Regions from separate parts of the Rhodococcus sp. NPDC060086 genome, predicted to be linked through region 2. Evidence: riboswitches for the same ligand, from Rfam matches in the RefSeq annotation. Region 2 holds a riboswitch; each other region holds the start of a gene.

Region 1 (2,265 bases), on a different contig from region 2:
GTCGGCGCGAGACATCGCGACACTGACCGGCACCCCGCCTGCGACCGCATACCGGCTCCTCAACCTCCTCGTGGCCGACGGGTATCTCGTGCGTGTGGAGGACCTATCGGGTTTCGCGCTCGGGTGCCGGATCCGCGAACTCGCCTCTGCCGCGCCCGATCCGTTGCAACACGTCGACTCGGGCCCCGTCGTCGAAGAGTTGCGGAGCCGGACTCGGTACGGCATCTACCTCGCCTCCTACAGCGGTGGGCGAGTACACCTGGTGGATCGCGACCCCGACCACGAACTGCCCGGCGAATCGACGTGGACGACGCACCTGCATGCGTCGGCGATCGGCAAGTTGCTTCTGGCGCAGCGGCCCGAACTGATCGGCACCGGCCGACTTCGCCGCGTCACCGAGCGCACCAAGATCGAGCCGTCGGAACTGGCGGCGGAACTGCGGGGCGTCCAGGATTCGGATGCTGCGTACGAGGTCGACGAGAGTCGTATCGGGCGGACCGCACTCGCCGTGCCCGTGCGTTCGAGCGACGGACGACTCACCGGAGCGTTGACGGCCACAGGACGCACCGGAAGGCTCGACGTGAATGATTCGGACGTCTGGGAGCTGCTGCGGTCGTACGCCTCTTTGCTTCGGGAGTCACGAGCCGTCCTCTGATCACGAGCGGACCGAGGTGGACGAGGCATCCACGTGTTCGGAGGCCGAGGCCGGTCTTGTACTGTTCGAACCGACGTAGGGAACACCGGTGCGAATCCGGGGCTGTCCCGCAACTGTCACCGAGGAGCGATTCCCCAATTCATGGTCACGGCCCGCACGGGTTGGAAGGCCGGGGGAGAGCGTCGATCCGGGAGCCAGGACACCTGCGCCGACCGAGGCAACACCACGAGGATGGACATGAACACTCCGATATTCGCCGCCCGCACGGGGCGGCCCACAATGCTGCGTGTCGGTGTCGCACTCATCGCTGCGGCGATGACCGTGGCAGGTTGCTCGTCGAGCGACACCGAGACCGATACCACCGAGCAGGACATCACCGCGTCGTCGACGTCGAACTACCCGCTGAGCATCGAAAACTGCGGGCGCACCGTCACGATCGATGGGCCTCCCCGGCGGGCTGTGTCGCTCAACCAGGGGTCGACGGAGATCCTGCTGTCGCTCGGCCTGGCCGACCGCATGGTCGGCACCGCGACCTGGACCGACCCGGTGCGCGAGAACCTCGCGGCCGAGAACGAGAAGGTCCCGCGCCTCGCCGACAACAATCCTTCCTTCGAGGTCGTGCTCGACACCGAACCCGACTTCGTGTCGGCTTCCTTCGGGGGCACCCTCGGCGAGGGCGGAGTCGCGACATCGGAGCAGTTCGAGCAGATCGGGGTCCCGTCGTACCTGTCGCCCACCGACTGCGACGGCAAGGACGACGACAGCGTCAACTCCGACGGCAACCGCACCGAACCCCTGACGATGGAGTCGGTGTACAAGGAGATCCGCGAACTCGCCGCGATCTTCGACGTAGCCGAGCGTGGAGAAGATTTCGTCGCCGAACTCGAGCAGCGGTACGAGGTCGCTGCGGGCGAGATCGATGCCTCCGGAGCGTCGCTCGCGTACTGGTTCGCCGACACCGCCACCCCGTACGTTGCGGGCTGCTGCGGATCATCGGGCATCATCACCGACTCCGTCGGTGCGAAGAACGTGTTCGACGACACCACGAACGAGTGGCCGCAGGTGAGCTGGGAATCGATCCTCGACCGTGATCCCACGGCACTGGTGCTCGGCGATCTGAGCCGGCGCAGCATCGCGGGCGACGCACTCGACAGCAAGATCGAATTCCTCGAATCGAATCCGGTCACCCAGCGTCTGACAGCTGTGCAGAACCAGCGGTACATCGTCGTCAACGGTGCCGACATGAACCCGTCGATCCGCACGATCGACGGGATCGAGAAGGTGGCCGGCGCTCTGCGCGAGTGGAACCTCGCGGGTTGATGGTGTCGGCGACGAAAGACCGGTCGCCTGCCGAACGTACCCCGGTCGCAGCGGTCGTCGTCGTGGTCGGGCTCGCGGTACTGGCGATGTCGATCGCTGCGACGGTCACGATCGGCCCCGCCGAACTCTCTGTGTCGGACGTGTACGCGGTCATCTTCGATCGGATCGGTCTGGCGGACAGTTCGGTGAGCGCGATCCGCGAAGGGATCGTGTGGGAGTTGCGACTGCCGCGGACCCTGCTGGCCGCGGTGTGCGGAGCGGGTCTCGCGGTGTGCGGTGTGATCATGCAG
Region 2 (2,265 bases):
TAGGCGGCGCCGGCGATCGCGAGCATCGCTCCGACGATCACACCGAGCACAACCCGGGGCATGCGAATGTTCCACAGGATCGCCTGCTGTCGCGTGTTCAGACCCGAGTCGACGTCGACGAACGGAATCTTGTCGAGAATGTCGAGCAGCACACCGCGCGGGGTGAGCCCGGCGGGACCGACGAGGATCCCGACGAGCATCGCCGCGAGGAGAAGGATCACCGCGCCACCCAACACGAGTGCGCGGCGACGCGAGGTGATCACGGCGCAGGCTGGCCCGCGGGAACGGCGGTGACGATTGCGGCGAGTTCACGCACGAGGTCGACGACGCGCGCACCCCATCGGCTCGCGATGTCCTCGTCGAGGACGTGGACCTGCCCGTCGCGGACGGCGGTGAGCTCCGCCCAGCCGGCGCGTTCGGCGACCGTCTCGGGCGTGACACCGCAGCACTGCGAGTCGGCGAGGAAGATCAGGTCGGGGTTCTGCTCGACGATGTACTCGGAGGACAGCTGCGGGTATCCGTCGCCGCCGGTCGCGATGGAGGTCAGGCCCAGCATCGAGTAGATCTCGCCGATGTAGGTGTCGTCGGTGACGCTGTAGAACGTGTTGTCCAGTTCGTGGTAGTACCGCAGCGGTGTCTCACGCTCGGGCACGGATGCGACGATCTCGTCGATCTCGGTCTGCATCTGCGCGACGAGTTCGGCGGCGTCGGCGACGTGGCCGGTCGCGGCACCGACCTGCTCGAGCTGGGCGTAGGTGTCGTCGAGAGTGACGGCAGCGGGAAGAAGCAGGACCTCGACGCCGGCATTCCCGAGTCCGGCGACGAGGTCGCCGTTGTCGTCGGTGGCGACGACGAGATCGGGGTCGTAACCGAGAATGGCCTCGACGTTGGGGTTGTAGCCCGACAGTTCGGTGACCGGGACGCCCTCGGGGTAGTCGGACTGGTCGTCGACGGCGATCACCTGCTCGCCCGCACCGACCGCGTAGAGCATCTCGGTGGTGGTCGGACTCAGCGACACGATGGCCTGCGGCGTCCCGGACTCTGCAGGTGCAGTGCTGTCGGACGCGGCATCGTCACCGCTACTGCAGCCGACGATCACCAGGGCAAGAGCGGCGACACCGGCGGTGAGAAACCTGCGGGAAGTGAGTGGCACAGCCATCCTCCGTGGCTCGGAGGACGAAAACAGCACGGCTGCAACGACGAGTTGCGGCACGATACCGTCCTTCGTCCGAGGACCAGTATGTGTCCGCGGCGCCGGCTGACCTGGCTTACCCGGTGGAACCGGGATCACAGTTGCGGGACAGCTCCGGGTTTTCACCGGCTTCACCGAAAACGCTGCGGGCGCCCTGCCCGACTGGCAGAGCACCCGCAGCGTATCCCACAGCGTTTCCGGGTCAGGCGAGCGCCTGCGCCAGGTCTTCGAGCAGATCCTCGTGATCTTCGAGGCCCACCGACAGGCGCACGACTCCGTCGGACAGGCCGATCGCGGCGCGCCCCTCCGGTCCCATTGCCCGGTGGGTGGTGGTCGCGGGGTGGGTGATGAGTGATTTCGTGTCGCCGAGGTTGTTGGAGATGTCGACGATGCGCAACTTGTTGAGCAGTTCGAACGCACGCTTCTTGCCTTCGCCCTCGGGGGCGTCGAGTTCGAAGGTGAGGATCGTGCCGCCGCCGCTCATCTGCGACGTCGCGAGCTCGTATTGCGGGTGCGATTCGAGGTAGGGGTACTTGACCCAGCGCACCTTGTCGTTCGACTCCAGGAACCTGCCGAGACGCAACGCGGAGTCGACCGCGGCATTCAACCTGACGGGCATCGTTTCGAGGCCCTTGAGGAGCGTCCACGCGTTGAAGGGGCTCAGTGACGGACCGGTATGACGGATGAGGTTCTTGACGGGCCCGTCGATGTAGTCCTGGGGGCCGAGGATCGCGCCGCCGAGCACCCGGCCCTGACCGTCGATGTGTTTGGTGCCGGAGTACACGACGATGTCGGCGCCCAGATCGAGGCTGCGCTGCAGCAGCGGGGTGGCGAAGACGTTGTCCAACACCACCTTTGCGCCTGCTGCGTGCGCCATCTCGGAGACCTTGCGGACGTCGACGAGAGTCTGCATCGGGTTCGACGGGGTTTCGAAGAACACCGCGGTGGTGGGCACCGACAGCGCCTGCTCCCACTGATCGAGGTCTTCACCGTCGACGAACACCGTCTCCACACCCCAGCGGGGCAGGATCTCGTTGCACACCACGAAGCACGATCCGAAGAGGCTACGGGCC
Region 3 (2,265 bases), on a different contig from region 2:
CGAGGCTACACCCGGGCGACCCGGTGCATGCGGTGACCCTGGGCCACGCGGAGTCGTCCGACAACACGAAGCCCGCGTCGGACAGCGCGCCAGGATCGGCGCCGGAAGGGAGCACGAGGCCGCGCCACGGTGTGACGATCACGTCGTCATCGGGGAGTGTCGCGATCATGGACGACGTCAGGATACCCAGCGGGACCAGCAGTGATACCGCACCGCCGAGCGCTCCGTACGGCATCGCATGCGACGCGAGCGCGGGAGCCGGGCCGTCGCCTCCGAGTTCGGCGCCGCGGCCCGGCAATTGCCGGACGTGCCACACCGTTCCGCGCGTCTGTACGAACCGAAGAGCCAGGTCGATCAGAGTGTCGACGACCTGCGGCATCGGTACCGTCGGACCGACCAGTTCGCCGATGCCGACCCGCATCGTGTGCGTGTCCACGGCGATGGCTGCAAGATCGCAGCGGAGCCCCGCGACGTCGCCCCGGCCATCGTCGAGACCGAACAGGAAGCGGCCCGGCAGCTCGACGAGGGCCGGTTCGGCGCACAGCGCGGTATCGAGCGCACCGATCAACGGCCGGATGTCGGCGACCCCGTCGACGAGCCCCGACAGGGGTGATGCGACCAGGTTGCGCACTCGTTCGTGCGTCGGCGACGGCAGGTACCCGGCTGCGGCAATTGCGTCGACCAGATCGGCAGGAACTTTGCCGCACTCGTCGAGCGAGATACCTCTGACCTGCAAATTTCCCCGCGATGTGAGGTGCACGTCGCCGTCGGCGAATTTCTGGGAGGCGGCCGAGAGTTGCTGCAGACCGCTGGACGGCACGCGGCCGCCCGGAGTGCGCAGACGCACCAGCGCCCCGTCGGCGGCGAGGTGCGGTCGCAGCAATCCGGGGCAGCGATCGGGGGGAATTTCGGGCAAGACGTGCTCCACGGGTGCACATGGTTGCACATGCTCAGGAAATGGTGCGCTACGCTGGCGACGTCGTGGTTACGGGAAGCCGGTGAGAAACCGGCGCGGCCCTCGCCACTGTGAGCGGTAGTTGCTCGCCCTCGTCCGTACCGGCTCGCCGGAACGGAGACCACTGGACGCAAGTCTGGGAAGGTCGGCGCAGCAGCAATGATCCGTCAGCCAGGAGACCGGCCACGACATGAGTAGTCCACGAGGGTTTTGGAGACTGAACATGGCCGTGTGCCTTGGGTTTTGCGGTGCGTCGTGACGCGCCTTGCTGTGCTGTCGACGTCCGACACCGACCTGCTGTCGGCCCGTGCGAGCGGCGCCGACTGGGCGGTCGGAAACCCGTCCCGCCTCGACGTCGACACCGACCTGAGCGGGCTGCTCGAGGGCGCCGACCTGGTCATCGTGCGGATTCTCGGCTCGGCCAAGTCGTGGCAGAACGGGCTCGATGCAGTCCTCGCGCGGGGTGTTCCCGTCGTCGTCCTGGGTGGTGAACAGACTCCCGACGCGGAGCTCATGAGCTACTCGACGGTGCCGATCGGCACTGCTGCAGAGGCACATCGCTACCTTGCCCACGGCGGCCCCGCGAACCTCGCGCAACTCCACGCGTTCCTGTCCGACACCGTCCTGCTCGGCGGTGAGGGGTTCGAACCGCCGGCCGAGCTACCCGAATGGGGTGTGCTCGAACGTCCTGCTCCGGCTGTCGAGTCGCTGCCACGGGTGGGTGTGTTGTTCTACCGAGCCCACCACACCAGCGGAAACGTGCAGTTCGCGCATGATCTGGCCGACGCGATCGATGCGACCGGTAAAGCGCATGCCGTGGTCGTGCACTGCGCCTCACTGCGCGGCGCTCCCGACGATCTCCTCGCCGAACTCGGCACCCTCGACGCCCTGGTCGTGACCGTGCTCGCCGCCGGCGGCACCAAGCCGGCCACTGTCAGCGCCGGCGGCGAGGACGAAGCATGGGACGTCGGGGCCCTTGCCGCACTGGATATTCCGATTCTGCAAGCCCTCTGCTTGACGTGGAGCCGCGAGAGCTGGGCAGACTCGGACGACGGCGTGTCCCCACTCGACTCCGCGACCCAGATCGCGGTACCCGAATTCGACGGCCGCATCATCACGGTGCCGTTCTCGTTCAAGGAACTCGACGTCGACGGTCTGCCCCGGTACGTCACCGATCCGGAACGCTGCCGGCGGGTGGCGGGAATCGCGGTCGCGCACGCCCGATTACGGCACGTCCCGCCCGCAGAACGACGCATCGCGATCATGCTATCGGCATATCCCACGAAACATTCACGCGTAGGCAACGCCGT

What was found. Region 2 has a riboswitch for cobalamin ahead of ACFWB0_RS14605 (ABC transporter substrate-binding protein). Riboswitches for the same ligand answer to the same signal wherever they lie in the genome.
Region 1: linked by a shared signal. The riboswitch ahead of ACFWB0_RS21580 (ABC transporter substrate-binding protein) and the one ahead of ACFWB0_RS14605 (ABC transporter substrate-binding protein) in region 2 are both predicted to bind cobalamin.
Region 3: linked by a shared signal. The riboswitch ahead of cobN (cobaltochelatase subunit CobN) and the one ahead of ACFWB0_RS14605 (ABC transporter substrate-binding protein) in region 2 are both predicted to bind cobalamin.

The regions. Positions count from the first base shown of each region.
Region 1 covers NZ_JBHWWZ010000052.1:6,478-8,742, forward strand. The annotation lists gene ACFWB0_RS21575 (IclR family transcriptional regulator) at 1-655, shown strand, start outside; cobalamin riboswitch at 690-883, shown strand; gene ACFWB0_RS21580 (ABC transporter substrate-binding protein) at 935-1,975, shown strand; gene ACFWB0_RS21585 (FecCD family ABC transporter permease) at 2,062-2,265, shown strand, end outside.
Region 2 covers NZ_JBHWWZ010000023.1:872-3,136, reverse strand. The annotation lists gene ACFWB0_RS14610 (FecCD family ABC transporter permease) at 1-200, opposite strand, end outside; gene ACFWB0_RS14605 (ABC transporter substrate-binding protein) at 260-1,153, opposite strand; cobalamin riboswitch at 1,236-1,361, opposite strand; gene ACFWB0_RS14600 (O-succinylhomoserine sulfhydrylase) at 1,395-2,265, opposite strand, start outside.
Region 3 covers NZ_JBHWWZ010000057.1:4,014-6,278, reverse strand. The annotation lists gene ACFWB0_RS22435 (cobalamin biosynthesis protein CobG) at 1-916, opposite strand, end outside; cobalamin riboswitch at 942-1,158, shown strand; gene cobN (cobaltochelatase subunit CobN) at 1,211-2,265, shown strand, end outside.